DNA from 2 places in the Sutcliffiella horikoshii genome. Region 2 is predicted to be linked to the other one. Evidence: predicted binding sites of a transcription regulator. Region 2 holds the regulator's gene; the other holds the start of a gene.

Region 1 (15,618 bases), 460 kb from region 2:
CATTGGATGACGACAGAAGAAATAGTGAGTCATCCACAGACGGAATCCTATTTACATGACAATATTAGGGAAGCAGAGCGATTAAGAAACCTGCCAAAACAAAGCACAAACAAACAGGAAACCTATCGTTCACGCTGATAGGATAGACATAAGGGGTGAGGGCAATATGGCGATGGTGGAATCGATTCAGCGTGCAATCGAATTTATGGAAAAGAATTTGACAGAAGACATTACAATCGAGGATATAGCTAGACATGCAAATGTTTCTTCCTTTCATTTTCAACGTACATTCGGATTGTTGACGGATACATCGGTGGCAGAATATTTAAGAAGAAGAAGATTGACACTTGCTGCACAGGAATTGATTACAACGGACAACAAGATTATCGATATCGCCTGCAAATATGGTTACGATACTCCCGAGGCTTTCACGAAGGCATTCCGCAGGCAACACGGCACTTCTCCGACAGAAGTGCGGAGGCATGAAGGGAAGTTGCAAACGTATAACCGCCTGGTCATCCAGGTGACATTGGAAGGGGCAGAACCGATGAAGTATAGTGTAGTGAACAAAGAAGCATTTACAGTGGCAGGAAAAAAGAGAAGATTTTCATGTGCAAATGATGAGCAGTCCAGAGAGATACCGAAGTTTTGGCAGGATGTAAATGCAGAAGGTTTTACAGATAAGCTGTTTGCATTAAATAATGGTGCCATCAAAGGGGTTCTTGGTGTGTGTGAAGGAACAACGGAAGAAATGAAGTCGGAGCAAGTGATGGACTATTGGGTGGCTGCAGCGATAGAAGGGGAGATTCCGGAAGAGTTGGAGAAGTTGGAGATCCCTGCTTCAAAATGGGTAGTCTTTGAAGTGCACGGCCCAATGCCGAATGCCATGCAAGATACGTGGAAGCGCATCTTCTCGGAGTGGTTCCCATCTAACAGCTACGAGCATTCCGGAGCTCCGGATTTTGAGTTGTACACAGATGAGGATCCTTCGAGTCCGGACCTTTACTCGGAGATATGGATACCGATAAAATAGATAGTAGATTGTCCACCTTGTCGTGAAGAGGTGGACTTCTTATTTTTTTGGAAAATAGAGAGGAGATATTAGAATGGAAGATTATATTGCTAATGCGCACAAATTCAGCAGTCATCATAAAAAAGAATTAGAAAAGGATAAGGTATGTGGGTGTTTCTTTTGCCTGGAAATTTACAATCCCTCTCTAATTACTGAATGGATTGATCAAGGTCAAACTGCAATATGCCCCCATTGTGGAATTGATTCTGTTATAGGGGAAAGTTCGGTGTATCCTATTACTAAAGAGTTTTTGGAGAAAATGAATCAAGCTTGGTTTTAATACTAAAATCTCTATAGATGCCAGAAAAAGCAGAAATTCTTAAAGTCTGGCATCTAAGAAGCGGAACGATGCCAGAAAAAGCAGAATCCCACAAAGTCTGGCATCTAAGAAGCGGAACGATGCCAGAAAAAGCAGAATCCCACAAAGACTGGCATCTAAGGGGCCTAACGATGCCAGAAAAAGCAGAATCTCACAAAGACTGGCATCTAAGGGGCCTAACGATGCCAAAAACAACAGAATCTCAAAAAGACTGGCATCTAAGAAGTGAAACGATGCCAAAAAAAGCGTAATCTCACAAAGTCTGTCATCTAAAAACCCACACCACACCAGAAAAAACATATTCCCCCGAAGTCCGTCAGCGTAAATCATTACAACGCCTTTCACCTTATAATTCCACTAAAAATGGACACAATGGAGAAATAATACCGGCTTAAAGTTCTTAAAAAAGAACAACATTCTTGCTTAAAGGTAATATGAAAAGGTATAATTGTTCTTATTAAAGAACTAAAGTAGGAGGTGTGGGATGGTCAAAAAACTATTGATTGCGCTGTTGCTACTGAATATTTTTGACGGAGTTGCCACATATTTTGGCCTGCACTTCCAGTTAATTAACGAAGGCAACCCACTGATGAAATCCCTCTATGAAACAAGCCCGGCCTTATTTTTACTCATAAAACTTGGCATCTCCATACTTCTACTGTTCTTCATAAAAAATAATCTGAAACTCAAATCAGCCATTCTTAAAGTTGTCTGCCTGACCGCCGTCTGCGGCTACAGCATGGTCACAATAATGCATATGTACTGGATTTACTACTATATAACTTAAAAACATACACAATGGTAGTTTTCATCTACCACTGTGTATGTTATTGATAAAAGATGGACCCAAATAGAAAAGTCCTCCATTAATAATCGTTACATGAATTTTTGGCTCATATTGCTCTTGAAGGGCCTTCATCTCCGTTTCGTAAGCTTCCGGTTTTTCTTCATCATCTTCATAAAAATGCTTCAAAAGCTGAAGATCCTGATCCCATCTTTTCCTCGCGTCTTCTGCCCATTGATGATCTTGGCTTGAGATAAATCCATTTACATAATGTTCAAGCCTAGAAAGTCCGCTCGCCGGCTTGATGATGGGAGTCATGGTGAAACAAAAATCAGGAATCTTTGGTGTCAGATTGATCTTTTCCACTTCATCTTGAAACTTTTCCAGAATCGTCCCTGTAATCAGGTGAATTCCTAGAGACATAATGACATCCTTCTTGCGATCACACCGATAGCTTACCTTCATATTTACGTTCAGCCACGGGTGAAGAGGAAGATGGCCCCCACCTGGATGAGACGGGATATTTTCATACAACCGTATATAACCTGCAAGACTTTTGGTGGATTCGAAAATTTGGTGCATCCTCGGAGAGCCAAAGTGGACATGATCTCCTTTTAAATCTTCCTGTGCCTTGTTGCTGTCCGTAATCAGTGTCATTTTCATGGGATTTGGCACACCCCCTGTTTTTTCGAGATAATGCCAGTAGAAAGGGCGGTTCATCAGTTCTTTGTCCATATCTATGGTCAATTGGACGGCAAGATGGCTGTTCGTGTTCTCGACTATTTCACAGCTGTTTGCCGTAAAATATCGCTCCAAAAATCTATGAATTTCCCGCTGCTGCATGTGGGCCGTCCTCCTTTTTCATCTGATCGGCAAATTCGATAATAGAGGAGAGGTTCTCCATCTTTATCTTCATTTCACCCTCCGATTTAGAATGAAGCATGATGTCTTGAATATGCTCTTCTAGATTCTTGATCTCCATCTTTGTCAAGATATCATCAAGCTCCCCGATGACTCGTTCAAACAGGTTGATCTTCTCATAAAGCAACTTCAGGATATGTTCCTCGACCGTGTTGCTTGTGGCGAAATTATAGATATTAACATCTCGTTCTTGCCCAAGTCTGTGAATTCGGCCAATCCTCTGTTCAAGTCTCATGGGATTCCATGGAAGATCGTAGTTTATAATATGGTTACAGAACTGCAGGTTGATCCCCTCGCCCCCGGCTTCTGTGGCGATAAGCACTTGAACATGGTTTTTAAACAGTTCCCTCATCCAATCCTTTTTCCCTCGCTTGAACCCGCCGCGAAATGGAACGGAGGTAATACCATTTTGCTTTAAGAACCATTGCAAATACATTTGTGTTGCTCTATATTCGGTGAAAACAATGACCTTATCACCTACTTTTTGGATCAGCTCTAGCACTTTCTCTGCCTTAGAGTTCCGTCCAACCAAATCAATCTTTTCAAAAATGTTCAACAGCCCCTGTGAAGGCTGATAATGTGGATTTTCCTGCTGCTTCCGTTCAATCATATTTTTAACGGTATAATAGACGGCTTCTCTGCTGCTGCATGCTTCTCGCTGCAAAGTCATGATGGAGAACTGACTCGTAATCGGCAGGTAAGGATCTGTCTTTAGCTCATTAATGGCATCATAAAGATCTTGTTCCTCTTTTGAAAATTCAATGATACAAGACTCCACATTCCGTTTTGGCCAATCGATTCCCGTGTCCCCGCGCCTGTTTCGAATCATCACTTTATTGACAAGTTCTTTTAAATAATCATCATTTTCAAGCTTTCGGTTTTTTGCACGAAACACCTCGGTGAAATTGCTTTCGCTGCCAAGGTGGCCTGGTTTAAGAAGGGACACCAGGTTGAAAATCTCTTCCACTTTATTTTGAATGGGAGTGGCCGTTAACAAAAGACAAAACTTTTTCTTTAAATTCTGTACAAATTCATAGTTTTTGGTTTTGTTATTTTTCAGTTTATGAGCCTCATCAATGATGACCATGTCATATTCCAAGCTATTGATGATCTCGCGGTGCGGGCTCCTTTTTGCCGTATCGATAGAAGAAACCACTACATCGCATTGCTCCCATACATAACTCTTTTTCTGACCGATGGCAGGGATATAGAATTTTTGGTTCAATTCAATGGCCCATTGTGAAACAAGGGATGCTGGAACCAATATCAAAACCTTCTTCACTAGTCCGCGAATCATATATTCTTTAAGAATTAGCCCTGCTTCAATGGTTTTACCAAGACCCACCTCATCGGCAAGTATCGCTTTTCCATTCATCTCTTCGACCACGTTTCTGGCAACTTCCAACTGATGGGGAAGTGGAGTGAGTTGCGGCAGATGGGATGGAGCAAGCAAGCCTTCAAATTCTGGGATGCTAAGATGGTTCTCCACTTCTAATGCAAGCTTGAATAATTCGTAATTAGCCCAAGGGCCATCATCCGTCATCCTTTTAAGCAGTTCGTCCTGCCATTCATTATCAAAAACAACCTCTACATTCATTGTTGTGCATCCTTTCTGAATTATCCAATTTATAGTATGTTGAAAAAGGATAGCGTTTTCATTAGAAAATATTGATAATCTACTTGTTTAAACACGAACGTTTAGCTATATAAAAATAATAATGATAAGTGTTTTTGTATTGCCAGAATCCTTTGTCTAATGGTAGGATAATAGTGAGCTTTTTAAGGCAGTTTGCCTGGCAATATGAACATGAATGTTGTAGCTTCCTATTAGTATGACCATGTTTGAAGAAAATATTATATTGCGAATGAGAACAAGGGGAGAGACTGCCATCTAGAATACGGCAGCGCCGAAGGAGCAAGCAGAATGACTGTGAATCTCTCAGGCAAAAAGACTCTTGTTGGACGCAACTCTGGAGAGTGTTTATTCCAATTATTTTAGAATAAACCACCAAAGGGGAAAGCCTTCTACATAAGGTAAACTTTCAGGTGCAAAGGACAGAGAACTCTTTTTTTAAAAAAGGAGTTTCTCTGTCCTTTTTTGGAGCGAAAAGGGAAAAGAGTAGGTTGACATTCTTTTGGTTAGTAAAAGGAGGAGAAAAAAGTAATGACTGAACTTAAAAAAACACCATTATATGATGTGTACAAAGAACATGGTGCGAAAACAATCGATTTTGGCGGATGGGATCTGCCTGTTCAATTTTCAAGCATCAAAGAAGAGCACGAAGCGGTTCGTACGAAAGCTGGATTATTCGATGTTTCTCATATGGGAGAAATTGAAGTGAAAGGAAAAGACAGTCTTGCTTACCTACAGAAAATGATGACAAATGACGTTTCCAAACTCAAAGACGGTGGCGCACAATATACAGCTATGTGCTATCCAGACGGCGGGACGGTAGACGATTTGCTTGTATACAAAAAAGCAGATGAGGATTACCTGCTTGTTGTCAATGCATCCAATATTGAAAAAGATTTTGACTGGTTAAAAAGCCATGCTATAGAAGAAGTAGAAGTAACAAATATCTCTGAAAGCATTGCACAACTGGCTATTCAAGGCCCAGTAGCGGAGAAAGTTTTGCAAAAGCTAACAAGCACGGACCTTTCAGAGATTAAGTTTTTCAAATTTAAAGAAAATGTAGATATCGATGGAGTCTCTGCACTGGTTTCCAGAACCGGCTACACAGGGGAAGACGGTTTTGAAATCTATTGCCAACAGGAAGATGCGGTTCAGCTTTGGAACACGCTGCTTGAAGCTGGAAAAGAAGACGGGCTAGTTCCATGCGGATTAGGTTCCCGTGACACCTTGCGCTTTGAAGCAAAACTTGCTCTATACGGACAAGAACTTTCAAAAGACATTACGCCAATTGAAGCTGGTATCGGTTTCGCGGTAAAAACGAACAAAGAAGAAGATTTCTTTGGAAAAGAAGTACTAAAAGAGCAGAAAGAGAACGGAGCACCACGCAGCATCGTTGGGATTGAAATGATAGACAAAGGAATCCCGCGACATGGCTATGAAGTATTTGTTGGTGACGAGCAAGTAGGGGAAGTTACAACAGGTACTCAATCTCCAACGCTAAAGAAAAATATCGGCCTGGCACTTTTAAAGAAAGAATTCACGGAACTTGATACAGAAGTGGAAGTGCAAGTTCGTAAAAAACGTCTGAAAGCAAAAGTGGTCAAAGCACCATTCTATCAACGTCCGAAAAACTAACCGGAGAGGGGAACTCACATGAAACATCGTTATTTACCGATGACAGATCAAGACATTCAGGAAATGCTGCAAGTAATAGGAGTACAAAATATTGACGAACTATTTTCAGACATCCCGGAAAGCGTACGTTTTGATGGAGAACTGAAAATCAAACAAGCAAAATCCGAATCAGAATTGATGCGCGAGTTAAGTGAGCTTGCTGCTAAAAATAAAGACTTACGAAAGCACGCTTCCTTCTTGGGAGCTGGAGTTTACGATCATTACATGCCGGTCATTGTAGACCATGTTATCTCCCGTTCAGAATTTTATACAGCATACACACCATACCAGCCTGAGATCTCACAAGGGGAACTGCAAGCAATCTTTGAATTCCAGACAATGATATGTGAACTAACAGGCATGGACGTTGCAAACTCCTCTATGTATGATGGCCCAACAGCCTTTGCAGAAGCAGCGATGCTTGCATGCGGTCATACGAAAAAGAAAAAAGTGCTTATCTCAGGGGCTGTACATCCTGAAGCAAAAGCAGTTGTAACTTCTTATGCGAAAGGTCAATATGTCGAAGTGGTGGAAATTCCAACGAAAAACGGCGTAACCGATGTAGCTGCACTAGAAGAAATGATGTCATCTGACGTTGCGGCAGTTATGGTTCAATATCCAAATTTCTTTGGTCAGATCGAGCCTCTACAAGAAATTGAAAAATTAGCACATACAGACAAAGGAATGTTCGTCGTATCTTCTAATCCAATGGCTCTTGGTGCTTTGACTCCTCCGGGTAAATTTGGAGCTGATATCGTAACAGGTGATGCACAGCCATTCGGTATCCCGACACAATTCGGCGGACCGCATTGTGGTTATTTTGCTGTCACATCTAAATTAATGCGTAAAGTTCCTGGTAGATTAGTAGGTCAGACGGTGGATGAAGAAGGCCAACGCGGATTCGTTCTGACGCTTCAAGCGCGTGAACAACATATTCGCCGCGACAAAGCAACTTCCAACATTTGTTCCAATCAGGCATTGAATGCACTGGCTGCTTCTGTTGCCATGACTGCACTTGGTAAAAAGGGTGTCAAAGAGATGGCAGTACAAAATATCCAAAAAGCGCAATATGCGAAGCGTTCATTGGAAGCGGCCGGACTTGAAGTAACATTCAGCGGTCCATTCTTCAACGAATTTGTTGTAAAGCTTTCCACTCCAATCAAGGAAGTCAATCGCAAGCTTCTTGAAAAAGGATTGATTGGTGGCTACGACTTAGGAACGTACTATCCAGAACTTGAAAACCATATGCTGCTTGCGGTTACGGAACTGCGCACGAAAGAGGAAATCGACACACTAGCGAGAGAAATGGGGGCTCATCAACAATGAAAAAGCAAAATCAACCACTCATTTTTGAAATGTCCAGAGAAGGTCGTATCGGATACAGCCTGCCTGAAAACGATGTACCAGAAGTAGATTTAGCAGAACTTTTCCCGGCTGAATACATCCGCGAGGAAGCACCGGAACTTCCGGAAGTTTCTGAGCTTGATATTATGCGTCACTATACAGCATTAAGTAATCGTAACCACGGTGTGGACTCTGGTTTTTACCCGCTAGGTTCTTGTACGATGAAATACAACCCGAAAATCAATGAAAACGTAGCACGCTTCCCAGGCTTTGCACATATTCACCCGTTGCAAGATGAGTCAACTGTCCAAGGTGCGTTGGAATTGATGCACGACTTGCAAGAGCATTTGATTGAAATTACGGGAATGGACGAAGTAACCTTGCAACCCGCTGCGGGAGCACATGGTGAGTGGACAGGTTTAATGATGATTCGTGCTTTCCATGAGGCAAACAATGACCATAACCGTACAAAAGTTATCGTTCCTGACTCCGCACACGGAACAAATCCGGCATCTGCAACGGTAGCTGGACTTGAAACCATTACGGTAAAATCGGACGAAAACGGCTTGGTAGATTTAGAGGATCTTCGCAGAGTGGTAGGGGAAGACACAGCTGCCTTGATGCTGACGAACCCGAACACACTTGGTCTTTTTGAAGAGAATATTTTAGAAATGGCCCGCATTGTCCACGATGCAGGCGGAAAACTTTATTATGATGGAGCGAACCTGAATGCTGTACTAAGCAAAGCGCGTCCTGGTGACATGGGCTTTGATGTGGTTCACTTGAACTTGCACAAAACATTTACAGGCCCTCACGGTGGCGGTGGCCCAGGTTCCGGTCCAGTCGGCGTAAAAGCTGATTTAATTCCTTATTTGCCAAAACCACTTGTGGTGAAAAAAGAAGACGGCACGTTCGGATTTGATTACGACCGTCCAGAATCTATCGGCCGCGTGAAGCCATTCTACGGTAACTTCGGCATTAATGTTCGTGCTTACACCTATATCCGTTCTATGGGTCCAGATGGATTGAAAGCAGTAACGGAATATGCTGTACTGAATGCGAATTACATGATGCGCCGTCTGGCAGAGCACTATGACCTGCCGTTTGACAGACATTGTAAGCATGAATTCGTATTGAGCGGTAAGCGTCAGAAGAAACTTGGCGTCCGTACTTTGGATATCGCCAAACGCCTGCTTGACTTCGGCTACCATCCGCCAACGATCTACTTCCCATTGAATGTAGAAGAGTGCATCATGATTGAGCCGACAGAAACGGAATCAAAAGAAACGTTGGATTCCTTCATTGAAGCGATGATCCAGATTGCACGTGAAGCGGAAGAAAATCCGGAAGTGGTGCAAGAAGCACCTCATACAACCGTGATTAAGAGATTGGATGAGACGTTGGCAGCGCGTAAGCCAGTGTTGCGTTATAAGAAGGAAGCTTGATTATTAGGATTTGATTGGAGAGAGAACAGGGCGACCTGTTCTCTTTTTTGTGGTGTGGGTGGGGGTGTCGGATTTTGACGAGGTATGTAGATTTCTTGATATAATCTGTTTTTTCTTGATATATCTCGAAAATTATTGATATATCCCAGATTTTATTGATATACCGAAATTTTTCTTGATATATTTCATTTTTTATTGATATCCGCAGCATGCCGACTCCATTCTATCGCAATAGTGCCCTAATTCAGCACACATGACCGCTTATCACTTCTCAAACTCCCCAAAAACCCTTAAGATATAATTAGAACCAAAGGGAGGGAACGCAAATGTACTATGAGCAAACCTACAAAGCAAGAGAAGAACTACTTGAACTACTAAAGGGAATCTCAGAAGAACAACTGCACCAAAAGCACGAAAACCTCTGGACCGTCTCTCAAAACGTAGAGCACTTATACCTAATTGAAAACAAAATCACCAACGGCCTAAGAAAAGCGATTGAAGTGAAAAACGAAGTAGAAGAAAAAGAATTGCCACTTTCAAAAATGCTTGCCAATAGAACATATAAAGTGGAAGCGCCAGAGGACATCGTACCATCCGAACATCCCTACACGAAAGCAGAATTAGTTGAGCTGTTGGAGCAATCCAGAAACAACTTGAACACATTCATCCAAGAAGTGGACGATGAAGCACTACATAAATACGGATTCAATCATCGTTGGATCGGGGACCTTTCCGCACAACAATGGGTACAATTGATTGGATTCCATGAGCGGCGTCACATTGAGCAGATCAACCAAACATTAAACAATACCGTTCAATAACACAAAAGAGCACTTGCAGTTACTCACACCGCAAGTGCTCTTATCTATTAATTCTTTGTTCTAATTTTACCGCCCCATTGCTTGAAGCCGCCCTTAAGTTGATAAAGCTGAGTATACCCTTTACGCTTTAACATTTGAGCTGCACGACCACTGCGCATGGTGTTCTGGCAATAAATATAGACAGGTTGGTCTTGACGAACCTCTCTAATTCTCATTTTCATTTGAGAAAGAGGAATGTTTCTTGCGCCAAGGATGTGTCCGCCTTCATACTCTTTTGGTTCACGGACATCGATCAGTTGCGCTTTACGATAACCTGCGCGAAATTCTTCTTCCGTTAAGGTTGTTAGAATTTTACGTTGGTAAATGAACATGATCACTGAATAGACAATAAATGCTGCCAAAATTCCTAATGTTACGTATAAAACCAAACTAGACAACCCCTCTTTTTCTTTTTATACCAAAGTATATTATATAAAAGGTTAAGAGAAATGTCATCCTTTTCTACTATTCATCATAAAAAACTGCCAAGCTTTAACTTTGAAATCCTCGTCCACTTTTGGTAGACTAATTCATCATATAAAGATAAATGAGGTACATAATATGACGAAGGAAACTTGGAGATTTATTGATTCACAAAATCAATCTCCAGCATTTAATATGGCGCTTGATGAAAAATTATTAGAATGGCACAGTGAAGGGTTAATTCCACCGACGATCCGCTTTTACGGATGGAATCCTGCGACTCTATCTGTCGGTTATTTTCAAAAAGTAGAAAAAGAAATAAATCTGGATCGTGTAAAAGAACTAGGCTTGGGTTTTGTTAGAAGACCCACAGGCGGACGTGGAGTCTTTCATGACAAGGAACTAACATATAGTGTCATCGTTTCAGAAGAACATCCAGAAATGCCTCAAACTGTCACAGAGGCTTACCGAGTTATTTCAGAAGGCATTTTGGAAGGTTTCAAGGCACTAGGACTTGATGCATACTTTGCGATTCCAAGAACAGAAGAGGAAAAGCAAGGGTTGAAGAATCCACGTTCTTCCGTATGTTTTGATGCCCCATCATGGTATGAACTTGTAGTGGAGGGAAGAAAGGTTGCCGGCAGTGCACAGACACGCCAAAAGGGTGTAATCTTGCAGCACGGTTCCATTCTCCTAGATATTGATGAGGACTTGCTTTTTAGTCTGTTCAATTATCCAAGTGAACGAGTGAAAGAACGGATGCAGAAGAATTTCAAGAATAAAGCAGTGGCGATCAATGCCCTGCGCGAAACTCCGGTTACCATCGAAGAAGCAAAGAGAGCATTTTATGAAGGATTTGAAAAAGGATTAAACATTACGCTAGAACCACATGAGCTGACGGAAGCGGAACTGGCTGAAGTTTATGCCATAATGGAAAAGAAATATTCCACAGATGAGTGGAATTATAAAAGATAACGAGGATGTAAATTCTCGTTATCTTTTTGTTTTGCACTACATGTAGTAGGGTAGTGTAAAGAGTCGACTAGATATGTAAAAGTCAAGAATCGGAAATAAAAAAATTTTTTTCGTCAAAAAGGAAGGATTTTCTTAAAACGTTGGTATAATAGGCTCGCTATATTTCGTAAAAATGCGCAAGCGACAAAAAAAGTCATTCTGCCTTGAAAATAGATTATAATCTTCGTTTCTCTTGATATTCCTCCTTAATTTGACGCTTTTACAATTTGACAAATTTAGATTCATTCTGCAGAAAATCAATATATAGTAGTGTCGAAAATATTTCATATACTATATGTTGATACTTTGGTGTGAGATATGTTACCTTATCTGTACAAACAAATTTTACAGAAGTAATTTTTGGTAGAACTACTAGTTTTAGAGGAGTTGTAATAATGACGATCGCAATTAATGAATCCAAATTGAAAATCAATGTAGAACGCTTGAACAAGGACATCGGCTTGTTTCCTCAAGTACACCCCATCACAGAGGACATGACCACCACACATAAAGGTGTTTCCCGCCTGGTCATGCTTGATCGTTACGCATTCAAAGATACAGAGAAAGTAACCCTTACAGCTGGAGATTTTGTTGTATTAACGATAAAAGAAGATCCTAAATTCCCTGCAAGAGGTCTTGGTTTTATACAAGATATAGACTGGTCTACCAAGAAGGCTTCTGTACTAATTGAAGAAGAGTATCGTGGAGTTTTGACAAAGCAAGGTGAAGCCGAAACGGGCGTTGTCGTTCGTTCCCTGGATGTTATTGAGAAGCCTCTAGAAGTCTTCTACGAGCAAATTGCCAAACGTAACGCAAAAGGCTTGGCAGCAGTAGAAACGACAGAAGAGAAGCGCCAGGAATGGTTTGAAAAGTTCTATCATGAATTGGTAAACATGAATTTCGTACCGGCAGGACGCGTGTTGTATGGAGCTGGGGCAGACACAGATGTAACCTACTTCAACTGTTATGTGATGCCTTTTGTACAAGATTCCCGTGAAGGAATTTCGGAACACCGTAAGCAAGTGATGGAAATCATGAGCCGCGGAGGCGGAGTTGGTACAAACGGATCAACACTTCGTCCACGAAACGCGCTTGCAAGAGGGGTTAACGGTAAATCCTCTGGAAGTGTCTCCTGGTTGGATGACATTGCAAAATTGACGCATCTTGTGGAACAAGGTGGATCAAGACGTGGAGCTCAAATGATTATGCTAGCAGACTGGCATCCTGATATCGTAGAATTCATCATCTCCAAAATGCAAAACCCTAGAATTCTGCGCTACCTCATTGAAAATACAAATGACGAAAGCATCAAAAAAGCGGCAGAGGATAAGCTGAAGTTTACACCATTAACAGATCAAGAAATCACGATGTACCAATCTGTTACAAACTTCAAACACATCCCTGGATACGGCGGATTTACAGAAGCCATCATCAAGGATGCAGAGCAGAAATTGAAAGTAGGCGGAACTTACACAGTTCATAATTCAGAGTTCCTAACAGGAGCCAACATCTCTATTACTCTAACGAAAGAGTTTATGGAAGCTGTTGAAAACGACGCAGACTTTGATCTTCGTTTCCCTGATGTGGAAGCATACGATAAAGATGAAATGGCCATCTATAATGAACAATGGTCAGAAGTTGGAGACGTGCGAGAGTGGGAGAAACTTGGTCACAAGGTAAGAGTGTACAGAAAAATTAAGGCAAAAGAACTTTGGAACCTAGTCAATATCTGTGCAACATACTCAGCCGAGCCTGGAATCTTCTTCATCGACAATGCCAACGATATGACAAATGCCAAAGCATACGGACAAAAGGTTGTAGCAACCAACCCATGTGGGGAACAACCCCTCGCACCATTCTCTGTCTGTAACTTAGCAGCCGTTAACTTGGCTCAATTTGCAGACAAGGAAACGAAAACAGTAAACTTTGAAAAACTAAAACAAACAGTAGAAGTTGGCGTTAGAATGCAAGATAACGTTATCGATGCGACGCCTTACTTCTTAGAAGAAAATAAAAAACAAGCACTAGGAGAGCGCCGTGTTGGTTTAGGTGTTATGGGCCTTCACGACCTACTAATCTATTGTGAAACAGAATACGGCTCTGCAAAAGGAAATGAGCTTGTAGATAAAGTATTTGAAACGATTGCGGTTACTGCATATCGTGCATCTGTGGAACTTGGAAAAGAAAAAGGAAGCTTCCCGTTCTTAGAAGGTGCAACAGAAGAGGAAACGAATCGCCTTCGTGAAGCATTCACGAAAACAGGCTTCATGAGCAAAATGCCGGAAGATATTAAAGAAGGCATTATGACGTCAGGTCTCCGTAACTCTCACCTGTTAACAGTAGCTCCAACTGGATCTACAGGAACAATGGTAGGGGTATCAACTGGACTTGAGCCTTACTTCTCCTTCTCCTACTTCCGCAGTGGACGTCTAGGGAAGTTCATTGAAGTAAAAGCAGACATCGTACAAGAGTACTTGGATGCTAACCCAGAAGCTAATGCAGAGAACCTTCCAAACTGGTTCATCTCCGCAATGGAACTTGCTCCTGAAGCACATGCAGATGTTCAATGCATCATCCAAAACTGGATTGACAGCTCCATTTCCAAAACGGTAAACGCACCGAAAGGATATACAGTTGATCAAGTGAAAAAAGTGTACGAACGCCTTTACAAAGGTGGAGCAAAAGGCGGAACCGTTTATGTAGACGGTAGTCGAGACTCCCAGGTACTAACGTTAAAAGCAGAAGAGAACACGATGGATGAAGGCGAACAGATTCAAATGGAAGATGTGGTAAAAAAGCCGGTAGTCCTCGTTGAAACAATCAACGATTTACGCTCTACCAATGTTCAATACGGATCAGAAGTAGGGAACACCTGCCCAGTATGCCGAATCGGTACGGTTAAAGAGATTGGCGGCTGCAACACTTGCACCGATTGCGGTGCGCAGTTGAAGTGCGGATTATAATGTAAATGTAACGAGTATGGAATATTAGTTTATTCCATACTCGTTTAGTTTGTCTCGGTGTATATTAGGAGAGAAAGCCTCTCTACGCCCGAAATGATTCCGGAAAGGTCAAAACGGTAAGAGAGAAAGCCTCTCTACGCCCGAAATGATTCCGGAAAGGTCAAAACGGTAAGAGAGAAGGCCTCTCTACGCCCGAAACGACTAAGGAAATTCCAAAATGGTAAGAGAGAAGGCCTCACTACGCCCGAAACGACTCAGGAAAAGCAAAAACGGTAAGAGAGAAGGCCTCTCTATGCCCGAAACGACTAAGGAAATTCAAAAATGGTAAGAGAGAATTCCCCTCTACGCCCAAAACCCCTCAGGAGAAATCAAAACGGTAACAGAGACCACTTCTCACAATCCATAACCACTCCCATAACCAAGAACCCTTTATATAAAAAGTCAAATTGGCATATTTTATCAAATTATGGTCATCATAAAAATACCTTTATGAACCTGGAGATGACCCATGCAGAACGTTACGAAAATCCTAATCCCAAGACAGCTGTTCATGATGCTGATATTATCAACTGGGTTACTCAACCACGTTATCCTGATTCCGAATCTATTAAATGCTGCAGGCAGGGACAGCTGGTTAGGTGTGCTTATAGCTTACCCAATCGCCCTCTTCTTTTTATGGTTAGTTTATTTTATAACGAAAAACTGCTCTGATAAGGGATTTTTCTCAATGGTTGAAAAGCGATTTGGAAAAGTTGTATCTGCAATCATTTCACTGCCGGTCGTTCTTTATTTATTTTTGAGTGCTTACGTCACCTTTAGAGATTTAATGATTTGGCTTAATGCTTACTTTCTAGCTGATGCTTCGGTTACGATGATTAATTTCATTATGATATTAGTCTGCTGTGTAGTGACACTTGGTGGAATAAAATATATGGCTATTTCTAGCGGTTTTTTGCTTCCATTAGTGATGATTTTTGGCATTTTCATCGCCATTACCAATACTTCCATTAAAGACCCAAGCTTGTTGTTTCCGTTGTTTAGTGAAGGATACACACCTGTGATAGAAGCGATTATTTATTCTCTTTCAGGACTTCTTGAAATCTACCTTATCGTTTTATTGCAACCTTATTCACAATCTCCAATTAAATTCAGGCATCTTTTCATTT
Region 2 (15,618 bases):
AAAAATGATTACAGGTGACGAAAATATCGTTTTGGCAGATATGGTTGTCATGTGGAAAATAAGCGACCCGGGAAAATACTTATTCAATAGTGATGATCCTCAGGCTGTCCTCTACAATGCAACTTCCGCATCTTTACGTAGTATTATCGGAAGCACCCAAATCGATGAAGCATTGACTTCAGGAAAAGCACAAATTGAAGTAGAGGTTTTTGACCTGCTTACATCTCTAATGGAAACCTATGATATTGGTATTTCTATTACATCTGTCAACCTTCAGGATGTGGAATTACCAAATGAAGAGGTTCGTAAAGCCTTTACAGATGTAACAGATGCACGTGAAATGGAAAACACGAAGAACAATGAAGCGAAAAGATACCAAAACCAACGCATGAATGAGGCGGAAGGGGAAAAGGATGCCATCATCTCCAAAGCAGAAGGAGAAAAGGCAGAAAGAATTGAGCGCGCACGTGGTGACGTAGCAAAATTCAATTCCTTGTATAACGAATACGTGAATGCGCCGGAATTAACAAGGAAGCGTCTTATTTTAGAAACGATGGAAGAAGTATTACCGTATGCCGAAATCTACATTATGAATGATGATGGCAATACAATGAAATATTTCCCGCTCCGAACCGAAAACCCAGCACCAAAACCACCAGCGAACCCGGAAGGAAGTGGGAACAATGAGTGATCAAAATATTATCAATCTAGAAAAGAAAAAACCTGATCTGCAATGGAAAACCATTATCCGCGGAGGATTATTTGGAGCAGTGATTCTTATCGTTCTTGGAGTAATCCTTGCAAATGTATTTGTTGTAAAAGAAGGAGAATATAAGGTTGTTAGACAATTTGGAGAAGTAGTGAAAATTGTAGAAGAGCCTGGCTTGAATTTCAAAACACCTTTCATCCAGTCAGTAACGACTGTGCCAAAATATCAAATGCTATACGATGAAGCAAGTGCAGAAATTAACACTCGTGATAAAAAACGAATGCTTATTGATAATTATGTAGTGTGGCGAGTAGAAGATCCTGAATTAATGATCAGTAACTTAGCAAGCCTTGTGAATGCAGAAACAAAAATGTCAGAGTTCGTATTTTCTGTTGTCAGAACAGAACTCGGACAATTGAACTATGATGATATCATCAATGATGAAAAGTCATCAAGAGGAAGCTTGAATGACAGAGTAACAGATAGAGTAAATGAACTGTTGGCAAGAGATGAATATGGAATTATCGTGACGGATGTCCGTATGAGAAGAACGGATTTGCCGCCAGAAAATGAAGCTGCCGTGTTCACACGAATGATTTCAGAACGTCAGTCTACTGCCCAAGAATACCTTTCTCGTGGAGATGCCGACAAAAACAGAATCATGGCAAATACAGACCGTGAAGTGAAAGAAATACTTGCAAAAGCCGAAGCCGATGCTGATACAATCCGCGGTCAAGGAGAAGGAGAAGCGGCTAAAGTCTACAATGACGCATTCTCTAAAGATGCAGAATTCTACGAGCTATACCGCACACTAGAATCCTATAAAAAGACAATCGATGGAGAAACCGTCATCGTCCTTCCATCCGACTCCCCATACGCCAAACTCCTAATGGGCGGAATGGAATAAAAAGAGTGAAGCTCCACTCATAACAACAAAGCCACAATTTTTGTTTCTGTTCTTATCCATGATAGAATAGAAGAAGAATTGTGGCTTTTTATAGTTGGGATTATACATACGAAAAAACAAAAGAAACAAAGGAGGAGTAGCAAACATGGCAAAAAACAAACTAGTATTGATCGACGGAAACTCCATCGCCTATCGTGCATTCTTTGCACTTCCGCTATTGAGTAATGAAAAAGGAATACATACCAACGCCATTTACGGGTTTACCATGATGCTAATGCGCATTTTAGAAGAAGAAAAGCCAACACATATGCTTGTGGCATTTGATGCAGGCAAAACAACATTCCGCCATAAAACGTTTGGAGAATACAAAGGAGGACGACAAAAAACGCCACCTGAACTATCCGAACAATTCTCCTTCCTTCGAGAACTGCTGGATGCATATAACATAAAAAGATACGAACTGCCTGAATATGAAGCGGATGATATTATTGGGACACTCGCTCAACAAGCTGCCAAAGATGATTATGAAGTGAAAATCATTTCAGGCGACAAAGATTTAACACAGCTTGCAACAGATAAAATCACGGTTGATATCACCAAAAAAGGTATTACTGATGTAGATTCCTACACACCTGCTTTCATTGAAGAAAAATATGGATTGAATGTGGACCAAATTATCGACATGAAAGGTCTTATGGGAGATTCTTCGGATAACATCCCGGGTGTTCCTGGTGTTGGAGAAAAAACTGCCATCAAACTGTTAAAGGAATTTGGTAACATTGAAACACTTCTTGAATCCATTGATAAGGTTAGTGGAAAGAAACTGAAAGAGAAACTAGAAGATAATAAAGAGCAGGCAATCATGAGCAAGCAACTTGCCACCATCATGACCGAAGCACCTGTAGAAGTTACCGTAGAAGAACTACTTTATGAAGGCTTCGATAAAAAGAAAGTGGTCAACATCTTCAAAGAACTTAGTTTCAACTCCCTTTTAGACAAGCTTGGAGAAGATGGAGAAACGGTGACAGAGGATCTTGAGGATATTTCCTTTGAAATACTGGAAGAAGTAAAAGAGGATCACTTTGCAAAAGAAAACTTTTTTATGGTGGAAGTGCTGGATGAAAATTATCACCGTGCAGATATTCAGGGAATTGCACTTGTGAATGAGACCGGAAATTATTTTATCCCAACAGAAGTAGCCATGCAGTCAGAGGAGTTCGCTGCATTTGCTTCAGATCATAAAAGAAGAAAGACGGTTTTTGATGCCAAAAGAGCAATCGTGGCATTGAAGTGGAAGGGAATCGAACTGAACGGAATTGATTTTGATTTTATCATTGCATCTTATATCGTTAATCCTTCCGAGACGTCTACGGACCTTGCAGAAATTGCCCGTAAAAAAGGCTATTATCAGATCGAAACCGATGAAGCTGTGTACGGAAAAGGTGCAAAGCGTGCCGTCCCTGATCAGCAAACAGTTGCAGACCATTTGGTGAGAAAGACTTTTGCGATGCAGGAGATGAAAGAGTCATTTATCCACGAGTTAAAGGACAATGAACAGTTGGAGTTATTTGAAGAGCTGGAGATGCCTCTGACATTGGTGTTAGCCGAAATGGAAGCACTCGGTATTAAAGTGGATAAAGCACGATTAGAAGAAATGGGAACAGATCTTGGTGAGAAGCTGGAAAAAATTGAAGAGAAGATTTTTGAACTTGCAGGTGAAAAGTTCAATATTAACTCTCCAAAGCAGCTTGGTGTCATTCTTTTTGAAAAGCTGGGACTACCCCCTGTTAAGAAAACAAAAACAGGCTACTCGACTTCTGCCGACGTATTGGAAAAGCTGGCTGAAAAGCATGAAGTAATTCAGCAAATCTTACACTATCGTCAATTAGGCAAACTGAAATCGACGTATATTGAAGGATTACTAAAGGTGATCCATGAGGATTCCCATAAAATACACACTCGCTTTAACCAAGCTTTAACCCAAACAGGGCGTTTAAGTTCCATTGATCCAAACCTGCAGAATATCCCTGTTCGCCTAGAGGAAGGTAGAAAGATTAGGGAAGCATTTATTCCTTCCCATGAAGACTGGGTCATCTTTGCTGCCGACTATTCTCAAATCGAACTAAGGGTTCTAGCACATATTGCAAATGACGAAAAACTGATTGAAGCTTTTAAAGAGGATGCGGATATTCACACAAAAACCGCAATGGATGTGTTCCATGTTTCAGAAGATGAAGTCACTTCCAATATGCGTCGTCAAGCAAAGGCGGTAAACTTCGGAATTGTTTATGGCATCAGTGATTACGGTCTTTCACAGAGCTTGGGCATTACTAGAAAAGATGCGAAAACATTTATTGACCGATACTTGGAAAGCTTCCCTGGCGTGAAAGAATACATGGAAGACAGCGTCCTTGATGCAAAGGATAAGGGATACGTTACAACCCTTCTTCATCGCCGCCGTTACTTGCCTGAGATAACAAGCAGTAACTTCAACCTGAGAAGCTTTGCTGAAAGAACAGCGATGAATACACCGATCCAAGGAAGTGCCGCTGATATTATCAAAAAAGCTATGATTGATATGGCATACAGGCTTGAAGAAGAAAATATGCAATCTAAAGTCCTCCTGCAAGTACATGATGAACTTGTATTTGAGGCCCCTAAAGATGAAATCGAAAAATTAAAGAAGATTGTACCAGAAGTAATGGAGCAAGCAGTGGAATTGAAGGTCCCGCTGAAGGTGGATTATTCTTACGGCTCTACATGGTACGACGCGAAATAATTGTTTCTATGAGGATGTGTGACCATGCCAGAACTTCCTGAGGTTGAGACGGTCAGAAAAACACTGGTTCAGCTTGTACAAGGTAAAAAAATCAAACAAGTGAAAGTCTTATGGCCCAAAATGATTAAAGAGCCGGATGATGCCGCTCTTTTTGAAGAAATGCTCATTGGGCAGGAGATTGTGAAAATCGGAAGAAGGGGAAAATTCCTCCTCTTCTACCTTAACGATTATTGCATGGTTTCTCATTTGAGAATGGAAGGGAAATACGGACTCTATCAGAAAGAGGAGCCAGCGAACAAGCATACCCACGTGTTCTTCTATTTTGAGGACGGCACCGAACTTCGCTACCAGGACGTTCGCAAGTTCGGCACGCTTCATCTTTATAAAAAAGGCGAGGAACTTGCAGCAAAATCGCTTGCCAGTTTAGGGCCAGAACCTTTTGAAGACGAGTTCAACCTTGATCTCCTTCAAGAGAGACTTGCTAAAACAAACCGGAATATTAAGTCGGTGCTTTTAGATCAAACGGTTGTAGTTGGTTTAGGAAACATATATGTGGATGAGGCATTATTCAGAGCGGGCATTCATCCAGAAAGAACGGCAAGCAGTCTGAACGAAGAGGAGCTTATCGAGCTACAACGCGAAATAGTCCTCACTCTTCAGGAAGCCGTCGACAAAGGTGGGAGCACGATTCGATCCTATGTAAACTCCCAAGGTCAAATCGGCATGTTCCAGCTCGAACTATTCGTCTACGGCCGTAAAGGAGAACCATGCAGAAAATGCGGCCATGAAATCGAAAAAACAGTCGTAGCCGGCAGAGGAACCCACACCTGCCCAAAATGTCAGCCAAAGCCATAATAGTTAGAGTGAAAAATAAATAGAACACATCGAATGGGCTCCTGCCATATACTATCCTAGTGATAGTTAGGGAGGAGCTCTTAATGATTCCATACATCTCACTTATCCTACTAGCCTTTGCTGTTAGTCTGGATAGCTTCAGTGTTGGCTTGACATATGGCCTAAGAAAAATGCATATGCCGCTTAAATCAATCAGTATCATTGCGTGTTGTTCGGCCGTCTCGCTTTTGCTTGCCATGTTAGTAGGCACCATACTTATGAAATTTCTCTCCCCTGCTTTTGCAGAGACAATTGGTGGAAGCATTCTGATACTATTAGGAATGTGGGTTCTCTATCAGTTTTTTCGTGCCAGTACAGCCGAAGACAGTACCTCTTTTGCAGATGAACGCATCTTGTTCAATCTTGAAATCAAATCACTCGGTGTTGTCATCAACATTTTGAGAAAGCCAACAGAAGCCGACTTTGACCGTTCCGGTTCCATCACTGGGTTAGAAGCTTTTTTTCTTGGCATTGCCCTGTCCCTGGATGCTTTTGGAGCGGGAATCGGTGCAGCCTTGCTTGGCTACTCTCCTGGGGTAATGGCGGTTTCAGTAGCTGTGATGAGTTCGTTATTTGTGATTACCGGGATAAAATTGGGAAGAGTGTTTTCCACCGTTTCGTGGATTAATAAGTTCTCTTTTTTACCAGGCGTATTACTTATTGTTATCGGAATTATTAAAATGTAAGAGGAAACACTAGAGGTTGTGTAGCGCAGCCTCTCTTTTGAAAAGGAGGAAGGGACATGCCATTGGTTATAGGACTAACCGGAGGAATAGCAAGCGGTAAAAGCACAGTGGCCAATATGCTGCGCGATAAAAACATACCGATTGTAGATGCTGATATCGTGGCTCGGGAAGTCGTGGAAATTGGTACAGATACATATAAAAAGTTGGTCAGTGAATTTGGACAGGAAATACTAAATGACGACAAAACACTGAACCGACCTAAGCTCGGAAGCATTATTTTTCAAAATCAGGAAAAACGGGAAAAGCTCAATAGCATCATGCATCCAAGTATCAGAACCAGTATGAAAGAGAAGACGCAGAAATACATAGAAGAGGGCCATGATGTGGTAGTAATGGATATCCCCTTACTGTTCGAAAGCAAGCTTACCCATCTTGTGGACAAAACCTTACTCGTCTTTGTAACCGAGAAAACCCAACTAAAGCGCTTGATGGAGCGAAACGATCTATCCGAAAAGGAAGCAACAGACAGAATAAAGTCCCAGATGCCACTTACGGAAAAAGTTAAACTCTCCCATGCTGTCATAGACAACAACGGATCTCTTGCGAAAACAGAACAACAACTAAATGACATCTTAACCAACTGGCATATCCAAAAATAGGGATATGCCCTTTTTATATTTTTTACATGACATATAGAATTTAATTATGTTATACTAATTGCAGGATAAAAGATTAATAAGTATAACATATATACAGAAATGGGGAATTTACATGAAGGCAAAGGTTGCAATTAACGGGTTTGGACGAATTGGGAGAATGGTATTCAGACGCGCCATCCAAGAAGAAGGTTTAAATATCGTTGCAATCAATGCGAGCTACCCAGCGGAAACGCTAGCTCACCTTATTAAATATGACACAAACCATGGACGCTTCGATGCGGATGTTTACGCAGAAGACAATGCGTTAATCGTAAATGGTAAGCGTATTCAATTAGTAAATAACCGTAATCCAGAAGAGCTTCCTTGGAAAGAAATGAATATAGATATCGTAATTGAAGCGACAGGAAAGTTTAATTCTCGCGACAAAGCGGCGCTTCATCTTCAAGCTGGTGCTAAACGTGTTGTACTGACAGCTCCAGGTAAAAACGAAGATGTAACGATTGTAATGGGAGTAAATGAAGAAGTACTTGATATGAATGAGCACTTTGTCATTTCAAACGCTTCTTGTACGACAAACTGCTTAGCGCCAGTTGTAAAAGTGTTAGATCAACAGTTTGGTATTGAGAATGGATTAATGACAACCGTTCATGCTTATACAAATGACCAAAAGAATATTGACAACCCCCATAAAGATTTGCGCAGAGCAAGAGCTTGCGGTCAGTCCATCATCCCAACCTCTACAGGTGCGGCAAAAGCACTATCTTTAGTACTTCCACACCTAAAGGGTAAACTGCATGGAATGGCGCTTCGTGTTCCAACACCTAACGTATCTCTTGTTGACCTAGTGGTGGACCTGAAAAAGCCGGTTACGGTAGACGACGTGAATGATGCGTTCCAAAGTGCTTCCATCGGTTCTATGGATGGTATATTAGGAGTTACAATGGAACCGCTTGTGTCTGTGGACTTTAACACAAATCCGCATTCGGCTGTCATTGATGGATTATCCACAATGGTGATGGGCGATACAAAGGTAAAAGTATTAGCATGGTATGACAACGAGTGGGGTTATTCTTGCCGAGTGGTAGATCTTGTTCAATTCGTAGCAGAAAAAATGGTAGAAGCAAAAGAAGTAATGGCTGGTTAATTTAGCCTAAGGTAATGCTATAGTGAAATAAATGTAAGCGGTTAACATTTTGTGTTAATCGCTTTTTTGCTTTTGTCGCAAAGTGGAATTACTTTCACCTTTTTCATAATTTAATAGCTTACAAGAAAAAAAGTCATAAATGCCTGTTGCAAAACTAATATAAAAGCATTATACTATTTTTCGTGAACTTCTTGAAACGATTATGTGGCTACTTAAAGGGTTAGGACCTCTTTGGACTAACTTTCCCCCGTGGTAGTAATACATCAATCACTCTTCACCTTTGAGGAATTCATGTATTTTAAAAAATGAAAAGGGGGAACGTGAGATGGAAACAGTAGGTCGTCACGTTATTTCAGAACTATGGGGTTGCGATTTTGACAAATTGAATGATATGGATTACATCGAAAAAACATTTGTCGATGCTGCATTAAAATCAGGTGCAGAAGTAAGAGAGGTAGCTTTTCATAAATTTGCTCCTCAAGGGGTAAGCGGAGTAGTCATTATTTCCGAATCCCACTTAACCATTCATAGCTTCCCAGAGCACGGATATGCTAGTATCGATGTTTATACATGCGGAGAATTAGATCCTAATATTTCAGCTGACTATATTGCGACTGCTTTAAATGCTCAGACGCGTGAAACAATCGAACTTCCACGTGGAATGGGTCCTGTTCAAGTAAACAAAGCAAAAGCTCTTTAAAATTATAACTAAATGCATTAAAATAAAGAGAGGTGTATAGCATGCACCTCTTTTTATTATACTCAAAATATATTATACATAAAAAACAACAAATTAAGGGGTTGTCAGGCTAAAGTGGGAGCGATACAAAAGCTGAAAGGTATATTGACCAATCACTCGGAAACGCGGGAAAACCATACAGAAGAATCCTTGCGCAGTCGTTATTATAAAACTACCAATAAGAATGCAATGAAAGCCTTGCAAGAATTGTTTAACAAGATGGAAGGGGTAACGGTTAAATCTGTTTCTGAGGAGCACGGAGAAATGGCATTGCAAGTGAACAAAGGCCGAAAAGCGTTTGTCATTGTCACAGTTATCTCTGTCCGACCTTTTGAAACAGCGGTTGATTTTTCCGTTACAACAGAAACCAAACTACCTTTCGATTTTGGATACAGTCGTCAACTGATCAAACAGATGTATGAACGGATTGATAAATCGATGATCTATATTGGATCCGGGCTGAATTCGGGGAAAAAGTAGATTGGAAACGGAGTGGAAACCATCATGAAATGTCCTGCCTGTCACCATAATGGGACGAAGGTATTAGATTCACGCCCTGTAGAAGAGGGAAAATCCATCAGAAGAAGAAGAGAATGCGAGTCTTGTTCCTATCGTTTTACGACGTTTGAGAAAGTGGAAGAAATGCCGCTTATCGTCGTGAAAAAGGAAGGAATACGAGAAGAGTTCAGCAGGGAAAAAGTGCTGAGAGGTTTAATTCGGGCCTGTGAAAAAAGACCAGTTGCCCTAAAACAACTCGAAGACATTGTGATGGAAGTGGAAAAAGAATTAAGAAATATCGGCATATCCGAAGTGAAAAGCGATATGGTCGGAGAAATGGTAATGGAGAGACTATCTAAAATAGATGAAGTGGCATATGTCCGATTTGCCTCTGTTTACCGTCAATTCAAAGATATCAATGTCTTTTTGGATGAATTAAAAGAAATCATTGAAAAAGAAAGAAAATAAGTAGGCTGCAATAAGGAACCCTAAGTGAGAGAGGAATTTATATGCCTCTCTCTTTCCATTATTTTAAAAAGAGAAAGGTTTGGATGTTTCATGTCTGATCGCCATTGGAAAGAGCTGGTCCCTGTAGACCGGTATATTGTCCGTTCAAATGGAGTGCTCCAACAGTTTGACCGTAAACTCCTAACAATGCTATATCAACCTTTGCTCGGATTCAGGGGATACAGTTTATATATGACCCTCTGGAGTGAGCTGGACCAAGATCGCTTGTGGGGCGGGGAGACGACGCATCATGGCATTATGACGACGATGCAATGCAACCTAAAGGATATCCATCAGGAAAGAATAAAACTTGAAGGCATCGGTCTTTTAAAAACGTGGGTCAAGGAAGATGATCAGCTTCGCACCTTCATTTATGAACTTCAACCTCCACTCTCCCCGGAAGCATTCTTTTCAGAACCAATGCTAACCATTTATTTATATAATCGACTAGGGAAAAATAAATACGCAAGTGTGAAGAAATACTTTTCCGATAAGGTTATCCCTGTGGATGAATACCAGGAAGTGACAAGAAGTTTCAGTGATGTCTTCCAATCTGTTCAGTCAGAAAACATGGCATATGCCGCGAATGAAGAGATGATGGAGGAATTGCCACTAGAAGAGGGAGAAGAGTGGCTGGAGCGCAAAAAGGGAAGCGATCCAAAGGTAAGTCAAGAAATCTTTGACTTTGATCTGTTTTTTGCAGGGCTATCTGAGGTAGTCATCCCGAAAAAATCAATCACCGCCAAAGTGAAGGAAGCGATTGTGAAACTGTCCTTCATCTATACCATCGATCCGATATCTATGCGCGATTTGATGATGAATGTGATTGATGTTGATGAAAAAGTGGATTTAGAGAAACTGCGTAAGGCAGCAAGGGATTGGTATCAGCTGGAATACCAAGATACATTGCCGGGCCTTGTGGAGAAAACACAGCCGCTGAACTTGAGGCAGTTTACGGATAAAAAGCCAGCAACAAAAGATGAACAGCTCATCCAACAGCTGGAGAATGTCTCTCCAAAGCAAATGCTCACAGATCTTTCTGGTGGCTCGGAACCTTCTGCTTCAGACCTCCGAATTGTGGAAGACGTCATGTTCAAACAACAATTAACACCTGGAGTCGTGAATGTGTTGCTTTATTATGTGTTGTTGAAAACAGATATGAAGCTGAACCGCAAATACGTGGAGAAGATTGCAAGTCATTGGGCGCGTAAACAAGTGAAAACCGTCAGTGAAGCGATGGAACTTGCCAAAGAGGAGCATCGCCAGTATCAGAACTGGGCGGATACAAAGCAGGCTGATAAGAGTGCTGGTGGAGGAAGCGCCTCTAAAGCGAAAACAGGGAAAGTGGTGCGCAACCGTTTTGTCAGTTCGGACGGAGCGGCAACTGAAACAGATGCTGCAGGCAGTCAGTCCGACAAGTTCAAGGAAGTAGAAGAGGACGAAAAACAGAAGCTGATGGAACGATTGGCGAAAATGAAAGAGAAAAAGATAAGGTTAGATCCATAGTGTAGAGGCTGCATATACCTTTTTTAGGGATGCTGCCTTCTTTTATTGATGCTATTTCTCAAAAAGATGTTAATACTACCAAAAAAGGGTATCGTCTACTATAAGACTAAAGAAAAGGGGAAATAACCTTTGAAGAGAGTAGCGGTGATCGTTAATCCCAATGCCGGGAACAAAAAGTTGATCAATTCCATTGAACAGATAGAAGAAAAGCTCTTAAGTACATTTGATGAAGTAACCATTCATCCAACCCAAAAAGAAGGTGATGGTGCCAGACTCGTGGAGAAACTGGCGAACCATGTGGATCTTCTAATCGGTGCCGGCGGGGACGGTACCATCTTTGAATTAATCAACGCTTTGGCTCCTTTGGAAAAGAGACCTGTTTTTGCCATCATACCAGGCGGAACCTGTAATGATTTTTCACGAACGCTTGGAATCAATCAGCATCCTATCAAAGCAGTGGAACAGATCATGGAGAAGCGTACAGAAACGGTGGATGTCGGAAAAAGTGATAATCAATACTTCTTGAATTTTTGGGGAATTGGATTGGTATCAAAGGTTTCAGATAACATCGACAGCGGGACGAAACAGCTGCTTGGAAAACTGTCCTATTACATTAGCGCCGGACAAACGGTAATGGAAGAGGAGCCGTTTCAGCTTACCATAGAAAGTGAAACACAATCTTATGAAGGGGATGCTGTCATGCTTCTGATAGGTAATGGTTCTTTTCTGGGCGGTATTCAGTCGTTTTTCCCCTCTTCCAGCGTACAGGACGGGGAACTGGATGTAATGATTATCAAGCAGACCTCCATTGCCCAGCTTTGGACATGGATGCAAACAAGACTTCAAAAGGAGCTTCCAGCAGAAGGGAACGACGATTTAGTTTATTTCAGAGCAAAGGAACTGAAAATCAAAGCCACTCCCAATCAAGAAATCGATACAGACGGAGAAAAGACCTACCATACCCCTTCTACTGTCTCCATTCTTCCAGGACATCTAGAAGTAATCATTGGCGATTATCCATTTGAGTGAAGAATAATAATATGCGCTAGTCCTTTCTCTAGATGGGCCGGCGCATATTTTTTTATATTTATTCATTTTTCCATCCTCCTGCCCATATACATTGAATTAGGTGTATCAAAGGGGGGACAAACTTGTTTGAGATTTCCTTTCGAAATGAATCGGACGCAAATGCGATATATATGAATGTATTAGAAAAAAATCCTGAGAGTGATTCTATCCTTTCTTTACATAAAGAAAAAATCGTCGTGGAATCAAAGGATGTTCATTTTTACAGAAACACCATTGTTCCGGTGCTGAAGTATTACATTCACCGTACCAAAGAAAAAGAATGGATATTGTCGGTATTGGAAAATACGTTTTATTATAAAGAGGAAGAAGAACAAGAACAGATTCTCTGTATTCTGCAATCAATCCTTCTCGGAGAACGGGCTGATATTCCAAATCTTCCGGCTATAGAACAGCGTGATGCCCAGTTGGAGTCTGTCATGCAGTCCTTTTTTCAAAAGCCCATATCGTTTTCATTTGATTCCTTTATCACATTCAGGTTGAAAGAATACTTTGAAGGGTTGCAGGTATTTGTAGAAGCGGCGATTGATGAGTATAAGCTGGAACAGGAATACCAATCGTTCGTCCATCAGCTGCGGGAATTGCTGACGACAACAGATTCAAAGCTTGAAGAATTGCACCTTGTCTATCAATATCAATTCGATTTTTATGATAAGTCTTTCTCGCATATACCAAAAAACCAGCTCATCAAGTTTATGAACAGAACTCATTTTAATAATTATTCGTATTATATAGACTCGGTCGTACTTGCACCCTTGGTTTCTATCGCGCCGAAAAAACTGTTTCTCTACACGGATAATACGGAACATCAGCTTGTGGAGACCATACGCAATATATTTGAAGAACGTGCCGTTGTTTTACCTTTTCACTATTTTGGGCAAAATAAAAGTAAAATTGATTAAAGTGACCACTTGATTTTCCTGTAACAGGAGAATATAATAACCTACATAATCAATTTTAACTTCATAGCTCAAAAAGTATCGATGAGGACATGAGTGTTTTAAAAACGGATTTTAGAGAGGGAAGTCACCGGCTGTAAGCTTCCTATCACGATTAAAACCCTAACCACCTCTGAACTTCAACGGTGAACATCGCAGTAGCTGTTGACGGGGAAATCCCTCGTTATCTAATAATGAAGCCGTCTTTTAGTCTTTTTAAAAGATGGGAACTTGGGTGGAAACACGGATATTAAACTCGTCCCTTATATTATATGAGGGGCGGGTTTTTTTATTTTGGTTCAGTTAATCTCTAGCTGTTGATTGGAGCAAAAGGCGAAGACTCCTGAGGGAGATAGCGCTAGGTGGAGACCCCGCAGGCTTGCCGAGGAGGCTCCAGCAGCGCCCCTAGGAAAGCGAAGCCATTTGAGGAAATTAACAGCGGTGTCAAACCGAACCTAAAAAATTCTAAAGAAGAGGTGACAGAGATGTCGGAATTAATGAAGATCACATTTCCAGACGGAGCGGTAAAGGAGTTTGAACGTGGTACGACAACAGAAGATATCGCTGCATCCATCAGTCCGGGTCTGAAAAAGAAAGCAATCGCTGGAAAACTGAACGGAGAACTCATTGACCTGCGTTCCCCGATTAAAATAGACGGAGAAATCAGCATCATCATGCAAGACTCCGACGAAGCGCTTGGAATCATGCGACACAGTACTGCCCACTTGATGGCACAAGCGATCAAACGCCTATACGGCAACGTGAAACTAGGAATCGGTCCGGTAATCGAGAACGGATTCTACTACGATATAGACATGGAGGAGTCTTTAACTCCAGAAGACCTTCAAAAAATCGAAAAAGAAATGAAGAAAATCGTCAGCGAAAACTTGGATGTTGTTCGTGTGGAAGTGAGCAGAGAAGAAGCGCTGCGCCGCTACGTAGAGCTGAATGATGAGTTGAAGCTTGAATTGATTCGCGAACTGCCTGAAGGAGAAACTATCTCCATTTATGAACAAGGTGAGTTCTTTGACCTTTGCCGTGGAATCCATGTACCATCCACTGGGAAAATTAAAGAATTTAAATTGCTAAGCATTGCAGGTGCATACTGGAGAGGCGACAGCAAAAACAAAATGCTGCAACGTATCTACGGAACAGCTTTCTTTAAAAAAGCAGAGCTTGATGAGCACCTTCGCCTGTTGGAAGAAGCAAAAGAGCGCGATCACCGTAAAATCGGGAAAGAGCTGGACCTTTTCTTCAACTCCCAAAAAGTGGGGCAAGGTTTACCTCTATGGTTACCGAAGGGTGCAACAATCCGCCGTGTAATCGAGCGCTATATCGTCGACAAAGAAGTAGAGCTTGGCTATGACCACGTTTATACTCCTGTAATGGGAAGCGTGGAGCTTTATAAAACTTCCGGGCACTGGGATCACTATCAGGACGGCATGTTCCCTCCAATGGAAATGGATAACGAGCAACTTGTTCTTCGTCCAATGAACTGTCCTCATCATATGATGGTGTACAAAAACAGCATCCACAGTTACCGTCAGCTTCCTGTACGTATTGCTGAGCTTGGAACAATGCACCGCTATGAAATGTCAGGTGCATTGGCAGGACTACAGCGTGTACGTGGCATGACTCTGAACGATGCACACATCTTCGTCCGCCCTGATCAAATCAAGGATGAGCTGAAGCGTGTTGTGAACCTGGTTCTTGAAGTATATAAAGATTTCGGCCTGGATGACTATTCTTTCCGTCTATCCTACCGTGATCCTGAAAATAAAGAGAAGTATTTCGATGACGATGCAATGTGGGAAAAAGCACAGGGCATGCTGAAGGAAGCAATGGATGAGCTTGGTCTTGATTATTTCGAAGCAATCGACGAAGCGGCATTCTATGGTCCTAAGTTAGACGTTCAAGTACGTACTGCCCTTGGAAAAGAAGAGACTCTTTCCACTGTACAGCTTGACTTCCTATTGCCAGAGAAATTCGACCTGACTTATGTTGGGGAAGACGGCAAGCAGCACCGTCCGGTTGTTATCCACCGCGGTGTCGTATCGACAATGGAACGCTTTGTGGCATTCCTGATCGAAGAGTACAAAGGTGCATTCCCTACTTGGTTGGCGCCAGTACAAGTCCAAGTGATCCCTGTATCACCAGATGCGCATTTTGATTATGCAAAAGAAGTGCAAGACCTTCTAAAATCAAAAGGAATTCGCGTAGAAATTGACGAAAGAAACGAAAAGATCGGCTACAAAATCCGTGAAGCACAAATGCAAAAGATTCCATACATGCTAGTGCTGGGAGACAATGAAATCCAAGAACGCGCAGTAAACGTCCGTAAATACGGCGAACAAAAATCCGAAACAATCTCACTAGAGAAATTTGTGGAAGAACTGGTGAAAGAAGCGAAGAGATAAGCTAAGCTTTATAATTCCCCCTGTCGACTGAAGTGCAGGGTGGTCGACTCCAGCGGGGGAGTAGCGGTAGCTTGAGACCCCGCAACGAAGTGAGGAGGCTCAAGCACCGTCCCGCGGAAAGCGACCACCCGGAACGAAAGGAGACAGGG

What was found. Region 2 encodes NrdR, which represses ribonucleotide reductase genes. Its sites were predicted from a motif close to AACACNATATATNGTGTT; they were not measured.
Region 1: a site for NrdR is predicted at 11,744-11,761, ahead of K7887_RS14255 (vitamin B12-dependent ribonucleotide reductase). Genes of this name have one in related genera too.

Annotation. Positions count from the first base shown of each region.
Region 1 covers NZ_CP082918.1:2,759,865-2,775,482, reverse strand. The annotation lists gene K7887_RS14320 (NUDIX hydrolase) at 1-138, shown strand, start outside; gene K7887_RS14315 (AraC family transcriptional regulator) at 167-1,033, shown strand; gene K7887_RS14310 (cytoplasmic protein) at 1,107-1,352, shown strand; gene K7887_RS14305 (hypothetical protein) at 1,421-1,642, shown strand; gene K7887_RS14300 (DUF5658 family protein) at 1,876-2,178, shown strand; gene K7887_RS14295 (YqhG family protein) at 2,200-3,018, opposite strand; gene K7887_RS14290 (DEAD/DEAH box helicase) at 2,996-4,693, opposite strand; glycine riboswitch at 4,962-5,061, shown strand; glycine riboswitch at 5,065-5,157, shown strand; gene gcvT (glycine cleavage system aminomethyltransferase GcvT) at 5,261-6,364, shown strand; gene gcvPA (aminomethyl-transferring glycine dehydrogenase subunit GcvPA) at 6,383-7,729, shown strand; gene gcvPB (aminomethyl-transferring glycine dehydrogenase subunit GcvPB) at 7,726-9,192, shown strand; gene K7887_RS14270 (DinB family protein) at 9,519-10,013, shown strand; gene K7887_RS14265 (rhodanese-like domain-containing protein) at 10,061-10,384, opposite strand; gene K7887_RS14260 (lipoate--protein ligase family protein) at 10,614-11,450, shown strand; gene K7887_RS14255 (vitamin B12-dependent ribonucleotide reductase) at 11,885-14,452, shown strand; gene K7887_RS14250 (GerAB/ArcD/ProY family transporter) at 14,961-15,618, shown strand, end outside.
Region 2 covers NZ_CP082918.1:3,218,132-3,233,749, reverse strand. The annotation lists gene hflK (FtsH protease activity modulator HflK) at 1-691, shown strand, start outside; gene hflC (protease modulator HflC) at 684-1,616, shown strand; gene polA (DNA polymerase I) at 1,762-4,395, shown strand; gene mutM (DNA-formamidopyrimidine glycosylase) at 4,420-5,250, shown strand; gene ytaF (sporulation membrane protein YtaF) at 5,334-5,975, shown strand; gene coaE (dephospho-CoA kinase) at 6,032-6,634, shown strand; gene K7887_RS16530 (glyceraldehyde-3-phosphate dehydrogenase) at 6,747-7,778, shown strand; gene speD (adenosylmethionine decarboxylase) at 8,104-8,478, shown strand; gene K7887_RS16520 (hypothetical protein) at 8,593-8,997, shown strand; gene nrdR (transcriptional regulator NrdR) at 9,022-9,483, shown strand; gene K7887_RS16510 (replication initiation and membrane attachment family protein) at 9,574-11,028, shown strand; gene K7887_RS16505 (diacylglycerol/lipid kinase family protein) at 11,158-12,057, shown strand; gene ytxC (sporulation protein YtxC) at 12,180-13,016, shown strand; T-box leader at 13,086-13,319, shown strand; gene thrS (threonine--tRNA ligase) at 13,538-15,469, shown strand.